2 linked regions of the Planctomyces sp. SH-PL14 genome follow. The protein of the gene in region 1 interacts with the protein of each later gene in a pairwise test. Links are inferred from orthologs where the notes say so. Each region holds a gene or a part of one and is shown on either strand. Other genes may lie near its edges.

Region 1 (10,261 bases):
CCCGCGGGATGCTCCGGGCGGGGTCGACGATCTCCTCGCCGAGAGTCGCGACGCGCCCGTACCCGGTGAAGGCGACGAACATCAGGGCGCACGCCTGGAGAAAGCCGCCCAGAGGTGTCGCGTCGGATGAGATCGGCGCGAAGAACGGACGAAACCGCTCCGGCTCCGGTCCGCCGCCCGAGAAGAGTCCGGCGCCAATGAAGAGGGCCAGCGCCGCGAGCGTCACCGAGACGAAGACGGTGTTCGCCGCACTGCTGATCCGAAGACCGGCCGTCACAATCCCGGTCAGCCCGGCGACCAGGGCGAGCGCAATGCCGACCGTCGCATCGGGGCCGATCGATGGCGCCTGGGCAACGTGGCCGGCGATCCCGAGAGCCGCCGTGGCCGCCGAAGCGGCCTTCGCGCACAGAAACATCCAGCCCGCAACAAACCCGAGGAGCGGATGCAGCCACCGGTGTCCGTACTCATACGTCCCTCCGCTGACCGGATGGGCCGCCGCCAGCTGCGCGCTGCTCAGTCCATTGCAGACCGCGACCAGCGAAGCCACGGCGATCGCCAGCAGCACGGCCGGACCCGCGCTCCCCGCCGCCAATCCCAGGCTCACGAAGATCCCGGTGCCGACGATCGATCCCAGCCCCATCATCGTTGCGCCGCCGACCCCGACGACGCGCTTCAGGGGGACATGGGAGGGCCCGGAAGGAAGAATTTCGGCCGATTCCGGTATCCCTTGCGGCGCAAGTTCTCCCCCCGGCGCACCCGGCGGCACGAGGTCATCCGACATCGGCGTATTCCCGCCGGCTGAACGCGCCGACGCCGGCAAGGGTCAGCCCGGCCACCAGAGCGACGAGCGCCGTCGTCGCCGCCGGGCCCGAGATGCCGACCCACATGTCCTCGTTGATCGCTTTGATCTTCAGATCCTCACCGAATCCGTAGATGACGCACCGGACGTAGTAGGCGATCGACACCCGCTTCACGATCCCCGGCAGGTTGCCGAGGAGCACCTCCAGGAAGAACCAGTAGACGAGCGAAATGATCGTGCCGTGCCGGAACACCGCTCCGACGAGCAGGAACAGCGAGGCGTACGCCAGACTCCCCAGAAGGCTCGCCCGGAGAAAGACCGGAAGGAGTTCCGTTCCCGGCGCACCGGCGATCCGGCAGTAAGCCCACAGGGTTCCGACCGTCCACGCCGCCACGAGGAGCTGACAAGCCAGCCCTTTCACCAGATAGGCGAGCGGACGTGGGAGAGAGGAGATCAGAAGGTAGACGAGCGTCCGGTCCTCCCGCTCGCTGCCGAACCCGGAGGCTCCGTAGCAGACCGCAAAGATCGGCATCAGGAAGGCGACGAAGGTCGGGATGAAGACGTTGTTCGCGAGTCGCGCGGGCCGCACGGAGGGGCGCCACGTCGCGGCATAGACGATCAGCCCCACGACGACCGCCAGCGCCAGGCAGATCAGCGTCTGCCGGGAGCGGAGCTGGCGACGGAGCGTCAGCCAGAAGAGCGCCAGGCAGGCAAAGAACGTCGAGCGTGACTCGTTCACAGGGACTCCCGGAATCAGAACCGCGTGGCGGCCGCCATGACATACTTGAACGTCGCCTCCGTCGTGGCGTCCGTCGTCTCCAGCCGGCCTACGTCGAACGACTGCTCGACGACCAGCCGCGCGAACCGCTCGTAGAACTCCCGCGGCCGTGAGACCTGCAGGTGGATCTCCTCGTCTCCCGACAGTTCGATCCCGAGCACGAGATCCCACAACACAAGCCGCGCGGCGAGCTCCCGCTGCTGGCGGCAGGCGACGCGAATCCGCAGCGGCTGTTCCGCCAGCATGGCCCGCAGCTCCGGGAGCGTGCCGACCGCGAGGACCCGGCCCCGTCCCATGAAGACGACGCGGTCCGCCATCTGGTCCATCTCTTCCAGGATATGGCTCGACACCAGCACCGCCTGCCCGCGGTCCGCCAGACGGCGGAACAGCTCCATCAATTCCTTCCGTCCGACGGGGTCGATCCCGTTGAGCGGTTCGTCGACGACGAGGACTTCCGGGCGGTGCACGAGGGCCTGGGCGAGCTTGATCCGCTGCCGCATCCCTTTGGAATACCCGCTGAGACCACGGCTGGCCCGGTCGGACATGCCGACCTCGGCGAGAGTCTCCTCCGTCCGCTCCCGCGCCGCGCGCGGCGGCAAGCCGTGGAGGCGAGCCATCGTCCGGACGAACTGCCGCCCTGACATCTCTTCGTAGAAGTTGTCTCCTTCGGGGCAATAGCCGAAGTGCCGCCGGGCCGCGGCGGTCCGGGCGGACTTCCCGCGGACCAGCACTTCCCCCAGGCTTGGCTTGAGCTGGCCCGTGAGGAGCTTGATGAGCGTCGTCTTCCCCGCGCCGTTGGGACCGAGCAGGCCGGTGATCCCGGGGCCCAGCGTCAGGGTCACATCGTTGATCCCGATGACGTCGCCGTACCACTTCGTCGCTGAGCGAAACTCGACGAGCGGCGAGGATTGCGCGGAGTTTGACTCCGATGCGGGGGCCGTCATGACACCACCTCGACGGCCCGGACGCGCCGCAGGATCAGGAACAGCGAGACGACGCAGAGCGAGCCAAGGACCACGAGGCACTGCACCAGCGTCGGCGGCCGCGACTCCTTGAGCGATCCGAAACACCAGCGGCCGACACGATGCATGTCGTCCCAGAATCCGAGCAGGAGCCACATCCGGTTGCCATCGATCGACCGCATTGCCTCGGCCAGCCCCTTGAGCAGTACGAAGACTCCCAACCAGGTCATCACCAGCGGAACGGTCCGCGGCACCCAGGCCGCGATGGCGAAGACCATCAGGCTCTGCACGATGGCCAGCACCGCTCCATACCCCAGGATGCCCCCCGCGATCCGCGGGTTCTCGAAGAAGTAGTCGAGCGAGTTGCTGAACGTCCCGTACTCGATGTAGAGGACGAGCGCCGGGAGCGTGGTGACGAGGGTGACGACCGCCGCGATCGTCAGCAGCTTCCCGAAGATGTAGTGCCAGCGGCCGATTCCCCGCGACAGGTAGAAGATCATCCCTCCCTGGCGATAGTCGCTGCCGATGAGCGTGGAGCCCGCGAAGGCGAGGAGCAGCGCGCAGATCGTCGCCTGTGCGAACATGAAGTCCGCATAGGCGTCGCCGGTCCCCGTCACCTTGAAGTTGTCGAGGAAGCGTCCGAAGTCGCCGTTCTGGACCGTCAGCGTCGCCTTGAGGTAGATGAACGTGAAGTGGAACAGGAAGTTCATCAGCCCCAGGGCGATCAGGATCCAGAAGATCCACCGCCGGAACATGAGCGAGAGCCCGACGCGGACGAGCGACAGGCAGCTCCACCACGCGGAACGGCGCTCTCCGTCCCAGGTGCGGTAGCCCGCCTGGCTGAGCGCCATGGCGGGGCCGCTTTCGCTTGGACCGGACGTCATTGCGGCCTCCCGTTCGTACTGGTTCCATCCTTTGCCGCAGCCGCCGCCCCCGTCGGCCGTGCCGTCGCCGCCGTTCCGACGAGGCGGTGATAGAGCTGCGACAGGTCTTCGTTGTCCGGGATGAGGTCGGAGACCGTCGTCTCGTGCTGCAACGAGAGTTCGAAAACTGTTCGGGGCGACCAGTCCTCGGGAATCTCGATGAACGCCTCGTCCGCGCGGGGCCGCGAAGGGACGGTGACGCCCCCCGCCTGGAGCGCACTCAGGAGTCGCTCGCCGTCGCCCCGCCATCGCATGAGGAATCGGTTCCGCCAGTGGCGGCGGAGCTCGCCGATCTTGCCGACCCCCAGGATCGCCCCCTTGTCGACGATGATGACCTGCTCGCAGATCCGGTCGATGTCTCCCAGGAGGTGCGTGGAGAGAATCAGCGATTTTCCATGCCGGCTGGCGATGGCGTGCAGCAGCCGCAGCATGCCGTCGCGGCCGTTGGGATCGAGTCCGGCGGTCGGCTCGTCGAGGAGCAGGAGGGGCGGATCGTGGACGAGCGCGGCGGCGAGCTTCAGCCGCTGCTTCATGCCGACGGAATAGTCTTCGCACCGCCGGTAGCGGGCTTCGTCGAGATCGAGGTACGAGAGGACTTCGTGTGCGCGGCGAAGTGCCTGCCGCCGGGGCATGCCGCAGAGTTCGCCGGCGAGCGCCACGAGGTCGACCCCTCGTACGCCGGGAATGAGCGACTCCGCCTCCGGCATGAACCCCATCAGTCCCCGCAGCCGGCTCCGCTCACGGACGAGGTCGTAGCCGAGGACTGTTCCGCGGCCGCTGCTGGGGCGGATGAGTCCGAGCAGGAGCTTGAGCAGGGTCGACTTTCCGGCCCCGTTCTGGCCGACGAGGCCGATCGCTCCGGGCTGGACCTGGAAGGAGACGTTCCGCAGGGCCTGAAACTTGCCGTAGAACTGGGAGACGTCGTGCAGTTCCACCACGGGCCCAGCCTGCGGGTCGGACGGGGAGATCACACGCGGCTCCGGGGACGGGTCGTTAGAAGGGGCTCGATGAGGATGACTCCGCGAGATTTGGATTGTGGTTTCGTCGAACCGCTTTGGAAAGAGACGACTATTGGGAATGCTTGAACATCGCCCCCGGCCGATCGGTACCTAACGCGCAACTCAACGTCGCCAGCCTCACCGGGTCCAGGGGGATCCTGGTGGGGGATGCAAGGGGGCAACGCCCCTTTGCCCGCCGGAGGCCTGGCCGTCGAGAGCTGTCTGAAGGAGAGAGTGTCCAAGCGCGGACAACGTGCCGGATGCGCCCTCGCCAATCCGCGGGGATTGCAAAGCGAGCGGCGTGTTGTAGAGGAGTCCTCAACGCTTGTGCCACAAAGGGGACATCCGTTGTTTATCACTGCTCTATAAAACTGCCTCCGGCGGCAAGAGGGGCTGTGTTGTGTTCTTCGCCCCTTAGCCCCGGGTGCCGTCGCGCGATAGGTCTGAGTGGGCATAGCCTTGCTGGCAAGTACACCGTACGAGCAAGCGCCACAGGGCGGTCACTACGGTCGCGACACATACCCGCCGGGATGCCGCCGGATCAGCCGCTTCATCTCGAGCACCGTCAGCGTCGACAGGACTCTCGACGTCTCCATCTCGACCGCTCTCAGGACCTCGTCGACGAGCAAAGGTGCCTGAGTCACGGCGTTGAGCACGAGCCGCTCGGGCTCATTGAGCGTCAGCTCCCGCGGTGAATGCACCACCTCGTCCGAGGCGGTCTGCACCGGTCCCATCAGCGGGCCGAGAGCCTCCAGCACATCGTCCGGGCCGCGGAGAAGCGTCGCCCCGTCGCGGATCAGGTCGTGGCAGCCGCGACTACGCAGGTTGTCGATCTGCCCCGGCACCGCGAAAATCTCGCGCCCCTGCTCCCGTCCATGGGCAGCGGTCGACAGAGAGCCGCTGTTCCGGTCCGCCTCGACCACGATCACGCCGAGCGACACGCCGGAGATGATCCGGTTCCGCTGCGGGAAGAACCCGGCCGCGGGGCCCCGATCGAGCGGTGCCTCCGTGAGCAGACATCCCTGCCGTGCAATCTCGACGGCCAGATCGGCATGCTCCGGCGGGTAGACGTTCTTGAGCCCGGTCGCGGCGACGGCGATCGTCCGGCCGCCCGCCTGGAGCGCTCCGCGATGCGCCGCGGCGTCGATTCCTCGCGCCAGGCCGCTGACGATCGTCAATCCGGCCCGGGCCAGCGCGGCTCCCAGCCGCTCCGCCGTCTGCTTTCCGTAAGTCGAATGCTTCCGCGTCCCCACGATCGCGATCGCCAGCGAGTCGCGGGGCTCATACGTGCCGCGGCAATACAGGACCGCGGGCGGATCGGCAATCTCGGCCAGCTCCCGCGGATAGTCCGGCGTCCCGCGGATCAGGAGGCGGATTCCCTCGGCGCGGCACCGCTCCAGCTCCCGCTCAGCGGCCGGATCCTGCCTCGCGCGGGTGATCGCCACGGAGAGCTTCGGGCCGACGCCGTCGACGCTGAGGAGGTCCGGTCCCGACGCCCGCAGGACTTCGCCGGCCGACCCGAATCGGTCCAAGAGGAGCGTGCTGATCCGCGGTCCGACCCCGGAAATGAGGTGCAGCCGCAACAGATCCAGTAGTTCGTCGTCCGTCATAGTTGGCCCCTTCGCCGGCCCGAGTCACCCGGCAGGCCTGAACTTACCGGCGAAGGTCCTCCAGGCAAAGCGATTCCGCACGTCGAGAGCGCCGTCAGCGTTCGGCGAATCAGTTCGCGCCCTCAACGGCCCGCTTGACGAACAGCAGGAGGCGTGAAACGCTTCCCGCACCCATGAGCTCCACTCCTCCGAGCCGCCTCTTTGCTCCGGTGACGAAACGGATCGTCCTGCTGGCCAATTCCTCCCAGCGTTCCGGATACCAGTGCGTCGCGGGGCGGGAGATCCAGTGGGAGGGGGCGGCCCTGCGGAGCGCCGGTCCCTGGGTGCGGCTCGTCCGTGAACGGGGCTCGCTGACGCAGGCAGACGTCCGGATGGAGGACGGCGCGCTCCCCAACCTGTGCGACATCATCGATGTCCCGCTGGAGTACGTGCATCGGCTCAAGCACCAGCCGGAAGACCGCGTCGTCGCCCCCGAATTCCGCTGGGGGCACGCCGGCCGGCTGTCGACAGCCTATCTCGGCATGCTGGAGCAGAGTCCCGCGACGCTCTGGCACGCCCGCAAGCGGAATCCCAATTTCATCAGCATCGCCGACGTGGAGAAGATGGAGCATCCCCAGACGCTGCTCCTGATCCGCCCGACCGATCCCGAGCTGCACGTCTGGTCCGACTCCGGCAGCGAGCCGGGGGCGATCCAGGTCCATCGCCGCGTCCGGTTCACCTACCACGGCACGCAATACGACCTGCCGATCGTCGACCGGACTGTCCTCGAGAAGGCTCCGGATGCTCCACCGATCGGCGAGGGAGAGTCCGTCACGTCTGCCGTCTTTGCCAAGGAGTCGCTGTTCGCGGTCAACCTTGCCGGCCCGTTTGGCAAGATCCACCACAAGGTGGTCGTTGGCGTCATCCCACTCTGATCGCCATCAAGACGGAGTCACCGGGTCGTCTCGCCCAGTGACTCCGTTGTTCCGCGCCCGGTCAGGACCGCTGCATCACTCGACGTTCTGCACGATCTCCCGGATCTTCTCGACGCTCGTCTTGGCGTCGACCGCGTGGTGCGCGATCGTCACATCGTTCGCCTTTGAGCCGATCGTGTTGATCTCCCGGAAGATCTCCTGGCAGAGGAACTCGAGCTTCCGACCGGCCGAGGGATGGGCGTCGAGCGAGTGCCGGAACTGGTCGATGTGGGACTTCAGCCGGGCAATCTCCTCGGTGATGTCGCAGCGGTCGGCGAAGATGTTGACCTCCCGCAGGAAGTCGACGTCGCTTACCGTGACCCCGCTGTCCTTGAGGAGATCATTCACCCGCTGCTTGATCTTGTCCCGGTAGGCGATAACGACCAGCGGGGCGCGGGTGATGATGTGCCCCAGGCACTCTTCGATCAGGTCGCAGTGCCGGGCCATCTCGTCCCGCATCGCCTTCCCCTCGGTCGCGCGGAAGCTCTGCACTTTCGTCAAAGCGGCGTTGAGCGCGGTTTCGAAGGTCGACCAGTCCTCTTCGGAGACTTCCAGCAGCGCGTTTCCGGCGACCACCCCCGGCAGAGCCAGGAGATGCGACGCATCGGCGATCGGGGCCAGCATCTCCTTGCTCCACTGGTGGAGCTGCTTCCAGTATTCCGTCAGCACCTCGGTGTTGAGCGTCCCCAGCTGATTTGCGCCGCGGGACGAGGTCCGGATCGTGACCGTGACGGTCCCCCGCACGATCCCCTGCCGCACGATCCGCTCGATCTCGGTATCGAACCCCCCGCAGTTCTCCGGCGACCGGATCGTCACCTTGAGGTGGCGATTGTTCACGCAGCGAATTTCCGCCAGGACCCCCAGCCGCTCATTCTCGGCCCGGCCGTCTCCGAAGCCGGTCATGCTCAATAACATCGTCTCTCCCCGGGCCGAGCCCCTATGCACCTGTCCTGTGACGACGTGTTATAGGGATCCGGGAGGGGATCGTCAGCCTTGCGCCGCAGTGCCGCCCACTGCTGGTGTCCCGAAAAACGTCCTGTGAGATGGCGTTTGAAGCGGGAGGGACCAAACGCAACGAGCCTCGGGAACGAAGCCGACGACCGGCAACACTCCCGAGGCTCGGCGTTTCTGCTTCCAGTTCTCAGTACTTCCACTCGAGACCGAAGTTGAAGCGATGCAGCACAAAGGTCTGGGTGTTGTTATTGAGTGAGGGGAAGATCGGGAATCCCGCCCAGTTGATGGTATCCGCCGGCCGGTTGACCTGGCCGATCGCGGTGAAGGTGTAGCCGAGGTGGAGGATCGCCTGATTCAAAACCGGGATCTCGTTCACAAAGGGAACCGCCTCAAACACCCGGGAGTCGACGGCGAGGGTCTGCTCAAACAGCGGAGAAACTCGACCGTGTGATGCCTCGGAGCTGAATCGGGCATCGTTCGAGAGCATGCTGATCCCGTTGAAGCCCGATGTAGCGAACTCTTCGCCGATGTTGTTTCCGTCGAGGGAGAGGTTCGACTGGTTGGCCATGAGGCCCACGGTCGTCGCTCCCCAGACTTTGAAACCATCCCCCTCACCCAAGTCGTAACGCAGACCGATTTCCGGGCCGGCCAGATGGGTCTGGACGTTCGAGTTCAGCCGGGCCTCAAACTGAGGATACTGCTGAATGGCGCGGGTAGCCCATGTGCCCGGATCCGGACGGTAAGTCGAGGGGGTCGTGGTGGTTGTCGTCCCCGTGCTATAGGGGATCTGGTCGACGTCATAGTGCCATCCGCTGTCGATGCCGCGGAATCCAAACGTCTCGTTCAGGTACATGTAGCGGCCGGCCAGGAAGGGGCGAACCATAACGGCCGAGGTCTTGAAGACCGGCGCCATGTAGTACGACAGATTGGCTCCGGCAACCTCGGTCCGGTGCTCCAACCGGAACAGGATGTCATACTTCTGAGCCGCTCCAAGAAAACCAAGGCCGGATCCCAGCGGCGCCGGGAGACCGGTGTCGTAGGCGATCGCGCCGTTTCGGGTGTTCAGCACTTGGCCGAGGGTCGCATCGACCATGGCCGGCGTCACCGGGAGGCCGTTGATGAATTCGTTGCCCGACTCGAACACCTCGCTGTTCTCGCCCATGTAGAAGCCGCTGATCAACAGGCCGACGCCGTCAGCGTCGTCGAATCCCCAGTTGACCTGAACGCCGGCATTGCCGTTGGTTGGGAGGACATCGTTGGTTCGAATGGGAAAGATGTCGTTGTCGATGATCTGGACGGCGGTCACCTGCCCGGCCGGCCGCATGAAGGGGTAGGGGTCGGCCCCCGGAACCACCTCGAACGGACCAGGGATCGGCAGCTGGTTGCCATTGGCCGGAGCAAAGTACGTCGGCGAGCCCCCCAGGTTGTAGTTCAGCGGCTGACGGAAGGCGGGCGTATTCCCCACGGTCTTTTGGGCTTCGGCTTCGGAGAAGCCCCAGATCGCGTCGACGCGGCCGTAGAACGTGCGCTGCTTCGTCAGCATTTCGTAGAACCAGAGGCCCTTCCGGTTGAAGAGCTGCTCCTGGTCCATGTTGCCGACGCCGTAGGGGCTCATCTGCGGCCAGGGGTTGAATCCGTCCGGCACCCCTTGCGGGTACATCACGGCAGGATTGGCCGGTCCCATTCCGGGGGCGGCCATCCCCTGTCCCGGGGCTCCGTAGAACTCCTGCCCGAAGCCGGTTTCGGCTGAGGCGGTGAGTGCCAGGGCTCCGGCGATCGTCCTGAACCAGTTGTGGATCCGCATCCCTACGTCCTTAACTGAGACCGCATTGCGGCGGCTAAACGGACGGTCCGCTCCGTACGCTCCGGAGCGGATTACCGTCACATCCGGCCCGGCAGGAAAACCCGGCGCAGATGGACGGACCTGCGGTACTTATCGGCCCCCCATTCTGTGAAACTGTAACGGTTGTTCCGGCAATGCCGGTTTTTCGGGGCGCGACGAGAGGAGCGGTTGTGCCGAAGATTCCGCTCGTCGGGCCGTTGTGAGAGCGGGACGGCCAGGCAGACGCAGGTCCTGCCGATGGAGAGCGATTTCCTTCGCCGCACAGCAGCGGCGGAGCGAGGGAGGGTCGGCCCTTGAGGGCCGATACCAGGCACGGCAGCGGGCAACGGGACCGTCAGTCGAACCACTCGTCCGACGGGTCAAACTTGGGGATCGCGACGATCATCACCTTCATGTGGCCCACCGCCCGGTGCCGCGTTCCGGGGCGAATCATGACCGACA
Region 2 (10,219 bases), 4.4 Mb from region 1 along the record:
TGAGCAATGTGTTCGAGGCTCCGTCGACGACATCGGACAACCTGAGGGAGGGAAAAATGTTCGACGTTTGCGTCTGCGTGATCTGGTTGTTGAAGCCGTACATCATGGTGCCGGCGTTCTTCTGATACTTGTTGACCGGATCCCCGTTGGCGCTGGGACACAGGTAAACGGCCAGACGCGTCTGCAGCAGCTTTTCCGGCGTCCCCTCCGTGGCCGTCGAGTAGTCGTTGACGTTCGACATCGTGGCGGGAATCAGATTCGTCTGCCCAACCTGCAGCTTGTTAAAAAGCGCTCCCTGATCGAGCTGGGGCAGGATCATGGAGGCCCAGCTCCAGCAACGATCCTGGTCCTGATTTCCTCCTCCGCCGCGCACGCCGTAGGGGGGAAAACGGGAATGGGTTTCGTAGTAGCTGTTAACCGCGATCCCGAGCTGCTTGAGATTGTTCCCGCACTGGCTCCGGCGGGCCGCTTCGCGGGCCTGCTGCACGGCGGGCAGCAGGATGGCCACCAGAACGGCGATAATGGCAATGACGACCAGCAGTTCGATCAGGGTGAACCCGGGGCGCAGACGGGTACGCGACATGGAAGATTTCCAATCCAGACGAAACTGGGAAGAGCGAACGAAAAGAAGGGACCCGTCAGCGTACCCGCCGGTTGGTATCGCGGCAACACGTTCACCAGCGAAATCGTCTCGCAGCCGACCGTTGTAATTTGCGATCCCGAACGAGTGGCGACCCACCTGAATGCCGGATGACGGAACGGGGTGCTCAGCGAAGTCCGGTTGGTGAACTCCTACCCGAACAGTAGCCTATCCGGCTGATATGCAATCTTAAGTTAGGGAGCCAATTATGAGCGCAGGAAGTGTTCTTCGGAGTCTGGCGGTCGGGGGTGGCGGGGGGACGCTGGTGACCGACATCGGGCTCCTCATCGTCCGTGTCGGGTTCGGCAGCTATATGGCGGTGGCGCACGGTCTGGGGAAGTTCAAGAACCTTTCGGGGATGACCGGGTACCTGCAGGATCTGGGGCTGCCGATGCCGGGGGTGATGTCGGCGACGGCGGGGATTGTCGAGTTCTTTGGCGCGATCTTCCTGGCGATTGGAATCGTGACCCGGCCGGCTGCGACGGCGCTTGCCGGAACGATGTGTGTCGCCGCGTTTGTGGCCCACAAGAACGATCCGTTCTTTGCCGCGCCGGGGGCCCGATCGCGGGAGATGGCGATGCTTTACCTGTTTGTCTTCGTGCTGTTCATGCTGGCGGGGGGCGGCCGCTTCAGCCTGGACTACTTCCTGAGAAAGCGCGGCTGATTTCAACCGGGTCCAGGGGGACCCTGGTGGGGGAGGCGGAAGGGGTTCAGGCTGAAGGCGGAAGGTAGAGCGGCGCAACGCAGAATCACTTGTCCCTATCCGGGTCCAGGGGCACCCTGGTCAGGGAGTGCAGAGGGGAGAATCCCCTTTGCCCGCCGGAGGCCCGTCTCGTCTCGATCTTTCTGAAGGAGCGAGTGCCCAACCGCGGACGACGTGCCGGATGCCTCCGCACCAACCGGCGGGGATTGTGTTCGGCGGTGAGTCCTCATAGCTGATCCCACAAAGCGGTCGCCCGTCACTTACCACGGTTCCTCATGGAAGCGCCTCCGGCGGCAAGGGGTCGCCCCCTTGACCCCGGCTGCCGTCGCACGTTGGGTTTGAGCTATCAGCACTGCGCCGGCAAGAACGGTGTTCGAGCTACGACGGATGCTTGGCCGCTCGCTTCTCCTCCCGCAGCGTCCGGGCCTTCTCCGCCAAGTGCCGGTAGTGCTCGCGGATCTCCTCCAACTCCGCATCGTCCAGATCCTCCAGATCCATGAACCGGTTCTGAGCCGTCTTGGTCACCCGCAGGATCTCATCCATCTTCAGGTGCAACGCCACCGTCTCCCGGTTCTGACTGTTCTGAATCAGGAACACCATCAGGAACGTGACGATCGTCGTCCCGGTGTTGATCACCAGCTGCCACGTATCGCTGAATCCAAACAGCGGCCCCGACGCGATCCAAGCCACAATCGTCAGCACCGCCGCAAGAAACGCCGCCGGACGCCCGGCATACACCGCCGTCCGCTGCGCAACACGGCCGAACCACGACTTGTGATGACCATTCGCCCTGTGACAAGCGGATCCGGAGTGGTCTTCGACATGGTCTTTCATGAGAGCGCTCTCTTCCCGCTGCCAAAACGGGCCAGCAGTCGTCACAGCGAAATCCGCGCCAAACCACAGCCCCTCCCTGCCCCCCGGAATCGCAGCCTGGAAGCCAGTCGCCGCCCCGCTTGATTGTCTTCCCACCGGCTGTTCTGCTGCCCCATCGCACCGCCGCTCCAATGGCGACGGTCCCGCTCCCCTTGCCCAGACCCAGTGCCCCGTTCCCCTGGTGCCAACCCCATGCGTCGATCGCTCGCCCCGCTGCTGCTCGTCCTCGCCTGGCCGCTCCTCGCCCTGACACCGGAGGCCGAAGGAGCCGCCCCCCGCCGGAAGGTCCTGATCATCGGCACCGACGGCACCCGCCTCGACGCCGTCGAAAAGGCCAAGACCCCCAACCTCGACCGCCTGGTCGAGAACGGCACCCTCTTCCGCGGGACCCGGATCCTCGATGCCGGCCGCAAGACCAAGCCCGACACCGTGAGCGGCCCCGGCTGGTCGAACATCTACACCGGCGTCTGGCCGGACAAGCACGGCGTGATGGACAACAAGTTCCAGGGATCGCACTACGACGAGTTCCCCTGCTTCTTCGTTCGCCTCAAAGAGGCCCGTCCGGAAGCCAGGACCGCCAACTTCAGCAGCTGGGACCCGATCCACCAGCGGATCGTCGCCGGAGCGGATGTCTCCCGGGACTTTCTCCTCGACGACAAGGGGGACTGGGTCGAAGCGGACGTCGAATCGACTCAGGCGTGCGTCGAATACCTCCGCAAGGAAGACCCGACGGCGGTCGTTCTGTACCTGGGTCAGGTCGACGAAACCGGCCACAAGCACGGCTTCCACCCCAGCGTCCCCGAGTACATCGCGGCGATCGAACGGATGGACGGACACGTCGGCGAGGCGGTGGCGGCGATCCAGTCCCGCAAGACCTTCGCCGACGAGGACTGGCTCGTGATCGTCGGAACCGACCACGGCGGCCGGGGGCTGAACCATGGCGGCGGGCACGAGTTCGAGGAGATCACGCAGACGTTCCTGATCGTCAGCGGACCGGACGCTGCCCGTGGGGAATCGACCGACCCGACCGGCCAGGTCGACATCGTCGCCACCGCGCTGACACACCTCGGCGTGCCGCTCAAGCCGGAGTGGAAGCTCGACGGCAAACCGGTCGGGCTGAAGAAGTAGGCGGAAGACCAAAGACTTAAGGCGGAAGGTCGAGGACGGAGGAAAGCCCCCCGCCTCGCCGCTGAAGTTTCGCCAGTCGGCACATTCCCCGGCCCCGTGACGGCGACTTCGGAAAGTGAACCGGCCGGGCGATTCGGCTGTTGCTGGCCCGGAAGCACAACGATACTATTGTCCACCTATCAAAGCGAAGTGACCACCGACAAAGGATTTTACGATGGCTCCCAAGGCGAAACCGGCCAAAGCGGCGGCGTCCTCCTCTCAGTCCGCCCACGCCAAACTGCTCGAGAACACGCTGAGTCTGATCACCAAGGAGTTTGGTGACGGGTCGATCATGCGGCTGGCGGATCCCGGCGGGAAGCCGATCGACGGGATTTCGACGGGAGCCCTCTCGCTCGATCTGGCCCTCGGCGGAATGGGGTTTCCGCGCGGCCGGATCATCGAGCTTTTCGGTCCGGAATCGAGCGGTAAGACGACCCTCGCCCTGCACGCGGTCGCCAATGCCCAGAAGGCGGGGGGGATTGCCGCCTTCATCGACGCCGAACACGCCCTCGACCCGGCCTGGGCCAAGCGGCTGGGGGTGAACCTGGAAGAGCTCCTGGTGAGCCAGCCGAGCCACGGCGAAGAAGCCCTCCAGATCGCCGAAATGCTGATCAAGTCGAACGCCGTCGACGTCATCGTGGTCGACTCGGTGGCGGCCCTGGTGCCGAAGGCGGAACTCGACGGCGAGATCGGGGACAGCCACGTCGGCCGGCAGGCCCGCATGATGAGCCAGGCGATGCGGAAGCTGACCGGGATCATCGCCAAGGCCAGGACCTGCGTGATCTTCATCAACCAGATCCGCGAGAAGATCGGCGTCATGTTCGGCAGCCCGGAGACGACTCCCGGCGGCCGGGCCCTCAAGTTTGCGGCCTCCTGCCGCGTGGATGTCCGCCGGATTTCGACCCTGACTCAGGGGGAAGAGTCGGTGGGGATCCGGATGAAGGGGAAGGTCGTCAAGAACAAGGTCGCCCCGCCGTTCCGGGTGGCAGAGTTCGACATGCTGGGCAGCCGCGGGATCAGCCTGGAGGCGGACGTCCTCGACATGGCGGTCGTCGACAAGATCATTCAGAAGATGGGCTCCTGGTTCGCTTATGGGGAGACCAAGATCGGCCAGGGCCGGGACAAGGCGCGTGTGTTCCTGGAAGAGAACCCCAAGCTGCTGGCGGAGATCCGCGAGAAGGTCCTGAAGAATCGGCTCGCCAATCCGGGCGCTGTGGACGCCGCCGGCGAGAAGGAAGAAGAGGACGAGGACGACGGGGAAGAATAAGGAAAAAGGCAAAGCGGGTTACCTCACCGGGTCCAGGGGCACCCTGGTGGGGGATGCAAGGGGGTCACACCCCCTTGCCCGCCGGAGGCTTGTCTCGTCGGGAACTGTCTGAAGGAGCATGTGTCCAAGCGCGGACAACGTGCCGGATGCCCCCTCACCAACCCGCGGGGAGTACAAAGGGGACATCCGTTGTGTCCCACGGTTCCTCATGGAAGCGCCTCCGGCGGCAAGGGGTGACCCCCTTGACCCCGGCTGCCGTCGCACATTGGGTTTGACGTGACATCGCCGTGCCGGCAAGGACGCGGTCACAAGCCATCCCGTCCCCTCCAGCGGCAGATTCTGCAACACAAAACCGGGAATCCGCCCCATTCCCGACCTCCAATAGACTTTCCGCTCAAGATTCAGGAACGTCCGCGCGACGCCGGAGGCCCCGGTCGTCCTGCCGCGCGGAGTCCGTTCCGGGTCGCCGGCAGAGGGCCCGCTCCGGGCCCCCCAGAATCCGGCCCCCGCGTTCGGACCACGTTGTTCCACCCCGCCTCACGACCGATCGTCCGCAGCAACCACCGTTGCTGGCTGGCGTTCTGTTCCGCGGGCGTGCTGCTGGTCGGCTGCAAATCCGTCGACGTCAGCCCGGAAGTCACCAAGGTCCGGGAATGGCGGGACTCCCGCAAATTCGCCCACCTGGAACAGCCCGAAGCCCCCTCCGCTCCCGCCGCCCCCACGGCTCGAACCCGGTGGGACCTCGACGACGGCAAACCCCGCTTCAAGACACCGGGAGCCATCCAGCAGACCTCCCATACTGTCGGCGGTGAAGAAGAAATCGTCCCGGCTCTTGATGGCCACACGCTTCCGGTAGTTCGCGACACCGGCGGCACGCTGACGCTCGGCCTGATGGACGCCATCACGGCCGCGACCCAAAGCAACCCCCGCATGCGCGTCCTGGCGTTCGTCCCGGGCGAGAAGGGAAAGCGGGCCGACATCGAGTACGCCACGTTCGATCCCGTCCTGACCGCCGGACTGCAGTGGGTCGAAGGGAGCCAGCAGGTTGCCTCCGCGCTGCAGGTCGTTGGCGGCGGCCTGAGCCAGTACAACTCCACGACGATCGGCCCCGCGGTCGGCGCTCCGAACGTCGTCCAGGTCGAGAAGCGGTTTGAAACAGGGACGACCGCCCGCGTCGGCCTCGGAACGACGTTCAACCAGACGGCCCCCGGCGGGCAGTTCCTGATCTACAACCCGGCCTACACCAGTGCGATCAACCTGACGGTCGAGCAGCCGCTGCTCCGCGGCAAGGACCGGAACGTCAACCTGGCGGGGGTCCGGATCGCCAAGGTGAGCGAGCAGCAGGCGAACTGGGAGTTCCAGGTCGAGCTGAACCGGACGCTCTACGAAGTCCAGCGGGCCTACTGGTCGACATGGCTCGCCAGCAGCCAGATCCAGACGAACCAGGGGCTGGTCGATCAGGCGGAGACGACGCTGAACCGGGAACGGAAGCGGTTCGAGATCGGCGAAGTCGGCGTCGTCGAGGTGGCCCAGGCGACGGAGAACCTGGAGACGCTCAAGGCGGATCTCGAGAAGTCACGGCAGAAGTTGTACGCGGCCAAGAACCAGCTCTTCGGACTGCTGGGGATTCCGGCCAATGACCGGCGGACGCTGGAGCTGACGGAGCAGCCGGTGCTGGAGCAGCGACTTCCCGATCTGGACGAGGGGTTGGCGACGGCGAACTTTTCCCGTCCGGAGCTTCAGGCGCGGCAGCTTGATATCCAGACGGCGCAGCTGGAGGTGGGTCGGCAGCGGGACACGTTGCGTCCGGACCTGAAGGCGTATGCGGGGTATTCGATTACCGGTCTCGATGCGGACTTCCTGGAGTCGGCGAATCGCATTGTCGGGAATGACTTCGGTAACTGGACCGTGGGGGTGCGGTATCGGCATGTGTTCGGTTTCCGGGCAGAGAAGGCAGCGGTGGAGCAGGCGCAGCTGGCGGTAAGTCGGCAGGTGCATGCCCGGGAGGAGGCGGAGGCGATGGTCCGCCAGCAGGTGCGTGAGTCGCACGACAACATTCAGGCGACGTGGGAGGTGCTGGAGCGTCAGCGGGAGCGGGCGAAGGCGGCGCGGACGCAGATGGAGACGTTTACGAAGCTGCATGCGACGGGGCAGTTGGATCTCGATCGGTTGTTGCGGGCGAGGACGTTGTTGGCGAATGCACTTCGCGAGGAGCACATAGCGCTGGTGGATTACAATCTGTCGATCAGCAGTTGGAATTATGCGATTGGTGGTTTGACGGCGATGGAGGCGAGTCCGCCGCCGTTGATGGCGCCGGTGGAGTTGCCGCCGGTGCCGGCGGATCCGATCCCAATTCCACCGGTGACCGACACTGCAGAAGCCGCCTGACCTCACCGGGGTCCAGGGGGCACCCCTGGTGGGGAGTGCAGAGGGGCAACGCCCCTTTGCCCGCCGGAGGCCTGGCCTGTCTCGATCTCTCTGAAGGAGCGCGTGTCCAAACGCGGACACCGCGCCGGATGCCCCTTCACCAACCCGCACGGATTCGAGAGCGAGCGTCGAGTCCGCAACGCCGGTTCCACAAAGCGGACGTCCGCTACTTACCACGGTTCCTCACAGGAGTGCCTCCGGCGGCAAGGGGTGCCCCCTTGACCCCGGCTGCCGTCGCACATTGGGTTTGAGCGAGCACAGTCGTGCCGGCGAGGACGGTGTTTGACGGGCCGGCTGCTTGACACCCACGCTTCAGAGCGGGACAACGGGACTTCTCCCCGCCAACATCATCCCCGCTCGAGATGATCATGCTCCGATACCTCCTGCTCTCCCTCGCCCTCCTCTGCACCACGGCCCGAGCCGAAGAAAAGCCCGACCTCCCCGTCATCGACCTCTCGCAGGACACCCAGCGTCAGGTCGTCATCGCCGCCGGAACCGAGTCCACCTACCAGGGTCACCCCACCACCCTCCGGATGCCGGACGGCAAGACGATCTACTGCGTCTGGTGTATCAACCACGGCGGCGCCGCCGGCCCCATGGCTAAGAGCCAGGACGGCGGCCTCACCTGGTCCCGCCTCGACGACCAGCTTCCCAAGGGCTTCTCGACCCACCAGAACTGCCCCAGCATCTACCGCATCGTCGACCCCCAGGACAAAGCCCGCCTGTGGGTCTTCTCCGCCCACCTCGGCAAACGCGGCGGCCCCGGCATGCCCAGCATCATGAGCGAGGACGACGGCGCCACCTGGAAAGAGATGCCGCCGCTCGGCTTCCCCAACGTCATGACCTTCAGCAGCATCGTCCGCCTCAAGGACGGCCGCTACCTCGGCCTCTATCACAAGGGCCCCGGCGGCCAGGATAAGGTCCCCCTCGAAGTCCTCCAGACCATCACCGCCGACGGCGGCTTCACCTGGTCCGAACCCAAAGTCGTCGCCGCCGTCGAAGGCAAGAACCCCTGCGAGCCGTTCGTCTTCCGCTCGCCCGATGGCAGCGAGCTCTGCGCCCTCCTGCGGGAGAACACCCACAAGGGCCGCAGCCTCGTCATCTACAGCCGCGACGAAGGGGAAACCTGGTCCAAGCCGACCGACACCCCCTGGGGCCTCACGGGCGATCGGCACATCGGAGTCTTCACGAAGGACGGCCGCTTCGTCGTCGCCTTCCGCGACCAGGCCCTCAATAGCCCGACGCGGGGACACTTCGTCGCTTGGGTCGGCACCTACGACGACATCAAGCAGTCGAAGCCCGGCCAGTACCGCGTGAAGCTCCTCCACAGCCACGCGAAGAACGTGGGAGACTGCGGCTACCCGGGCCTCGAGCTCCTGCCGGACGGAACAATCGTGGCGACGACCTATATCAAGTACGCCCCCGGCCCGGAGAAGCACTCGGTCGTCAGCACCCGCTTCCAGCTCAGCGAGACCGATGCGCGGAAGTAGCCCCGGCTTCCTCGGGATGAGCTGACTGCGGGCCTTGCCGAACGTCGATGCGGCGATCCCTTTTCCGGCGGCGCCGCCCGATCGTCGACGGCTCCTCTGACCGTTCCCGGGGCATCGCCCCAGACTACCGCAAGCGGAGGATGGCTCGAATGTCATCCCCCCGCGGGGAGTCTGCCTCCGTCCGCCCATCATCGTCATTGCCATTGGGTCCGACGCTGTAGATCACGACGGCACTTGTCTCGCGCCGCAGACGGAGCGGCTCGCCGTCAAAGGGATCCGTAAGTTCGGTCGGATCCAAGGCCAGATCCGACCAGCGGGCCGGAACCGCCGCGCCGCCGGCCAGAGACATCTTGATTTTCATCGCCGCCAGCAAGACTCGGGATCGGGCTTCTCCACGGGTCTGCTGGACCTCGCACGACGCCATAGAGGGAAGTCTCCCATCCAGGATAATGTGGGCCGAGAGGCGCGAGAGCCGCTCGGACGATGATTCGAAGAACTCGGTCAGAAGGGCGCCCGGCGACTCCAGGCGCTGCCGCTCCTCCTCGAAACGCCCCTGGATCGCGATGAGACGCTTCTGCCGTTCCAGATGCTCCGGCCGGGAGAGAGCCTCCTTCACCTCCGCATACGTCGCGATCCCCTCTCGCAGCGACGTCTCGCAGTGAGACCGGAAGGTCAGCAGTTGCGTGTTGAGGAAGCGGTCCTCCAATTGAAAGAGCACGTCCCGAAAGTGCTCCTGCGGCGAAGACGCCTCGGAGGAGCCGGAGCGAGATCGGGGCCTCAGCAGGCCGAACTCGGAAAGCGTCTCCGGAGACGCCGCACCGCTGGCGATCGCGAGGATGGTGTCGACGAAGATGAATGCCTCCGAATCGACCACCTCGGCCAGCGGACGAACCCGCAGCAGCGGCTTTAACTCCTCCAATCGCCACTCCAGCTCCGCCGGCGGACCATCCGACTGGGCGATGCAGCGGACGAGCGCCTCGGCGGTCCGACTTCGGACCGCGTTAGCCAACGTGAGGTCGAAAGCCGTCCATCCTCCGTCCATGTGCCGAGCAATTCGATGGCACGTCAGCACGTCTCTCCAGGCGCCCTCGACATCCCCCTCTCCGAGCCGAAGCATCGCCCGCGCCGCCAGGAGGCGGCCGACCTCAAAGGTTGGCTGCACATGGGGAATTGAAAGGCCGGCCAGAGGGAAGCCGTCGTCGGCAGACGCGCACAAGGGGGTGAACGCCCGTGACCGCTCGGCGGCCCGCGCCACCTTGTCGAGGGCGTCCGCATTGGAGTCGATCCACGCTGCGATCTGGGGAAACTGGTCACGCGTCCAGGGAGCGCGGGCGGCCTGGTCCTGAGCGACGACATTGGACTGCTCGAAAAAGAGGCCCCACTTGAGCGTCCCTTCGCCCGGAATCCGGATCCCCAGCCACTTCTCATGGCAAGCGGCCCTCTCCGGCGTGAGTTCGCGGGTCCGGCCGAAGACGATCCACATCTGAGCCCAGAAGTTGTCCTCCGGCTCGATGCCGCGGGAGAGCTTGGAGTTCAGATACGTGACGTAGTCTGGCAGCCCGTCGGCCGTGAGCGGCCCGTCGATGATCGTCGTCTCCGGACCGATCGTCAGCCCGATACGCCGCGCCGCCGAACGACGCTCGCCCGCCGCG

What was found.
Region 2: the proteins of dprA (region 1) and recA interact in binary tests that used the Bacillus subtilis proteins (3 or more experiments, as listed by UniProt). The link is inferred for Planctomyces sp. SH-PL14 from one-to-one orthologs.

Annotation. Positions count from the first base shown.
Region 1 is NZ_CP011270.1:589,892-600,152, reverse strand. What follows is about bases 4,018-6,917. They hold dprA (DNA-processing protein DprA), read right to left. Parts: upstream 6,071-6,917; coding sequence 4,964-6,070; downstream 4,018-4,963. Other genes in these bases: VT03_RS02470 (dual OB domain-containing protein), read left to right, coding at 6,244-6,917; VT03_RS02480 (ABC transporter ATP-binding protein), read right to left, coding at 4,018-4,433. Also shown: VT03_RS02500 (APC family permease), read right to left, coding at 1-781; VT03_RS02495 (ABC transporter permease), read right to left, coding at 771-1,538; VT03_RS34055 (ABC transporter ATP-binding protein), read right to left, coding at 1,553-2,521; VT03_RS34050 (ABC transporter permease), read right to left, coding at 2,518-3,423; more of VT03_RS02480, read right to left, coding at 3,420-4,017; more of VT03_RS02470, read left to right, coding at 6,918-6,984; VT03_RS02465 (YicC/YloC family endoribonuclease), read right to left, coding at 7,060-7,926; VT03_RS02460 (hypothetical protein), read right to left, coding at 8,165-9,781; VT03_RS02455 (cupin domain-containing protein), read right to left, coding at 10,155-10,261. UniProt on the Bacillus subtilis protein: Protein that helps load RecA onto ssDNA during transformation. Binds cooperatively to circular ssDNA, is able to bridge different segments of DNA. Favors the loading of RecA onto SsbA- or SsbB-coated ssDNA and formation of RecA-DNA filaments.
Region 2 is NZ_CP011270.1:5,008,715-5,018,933, reverse strand. What follows is about bases 2,747-5,604. They hold recA (recombinase RecA), read left to right. Parts: upstream 2,747-3,558; coding sequence 3,559-4,650; downstream 4,651-5,604. Other genes in these bases: VT03_RS19100 (TolC family protein), read left to right, coding at 5,173-5,604; VT03_RS19110 (alkaline phosphatase family protein), read left to right, coding at 2,747-3,344. In the rest of the region: VT03_RS19125 (DUF1559 domain-containing protein), read right to left, coding at 1-583; VT03_RS19120 (DoxX family protein), read left to right, coding at 849-1,304; VT03_RS19115 (low affinity iron permease family protein), read right to left, coding at 1,722-2,177; more of VT03_RS19110, read left to right, coding at 2,409-2,746; more of VT03_RS19100, read left to right, coding at 5,605-7,038; VT03_RS19095 (sialidase family protein), read left to right, coding at 7,446-8,567; VT03_RS19090 (hypothetical protein), read right to left, coding at 8,692-10,219. UniProt on the Bacillus subtilis protein: Multifunctional protein involved in homologous recombination, DNA repair and competence.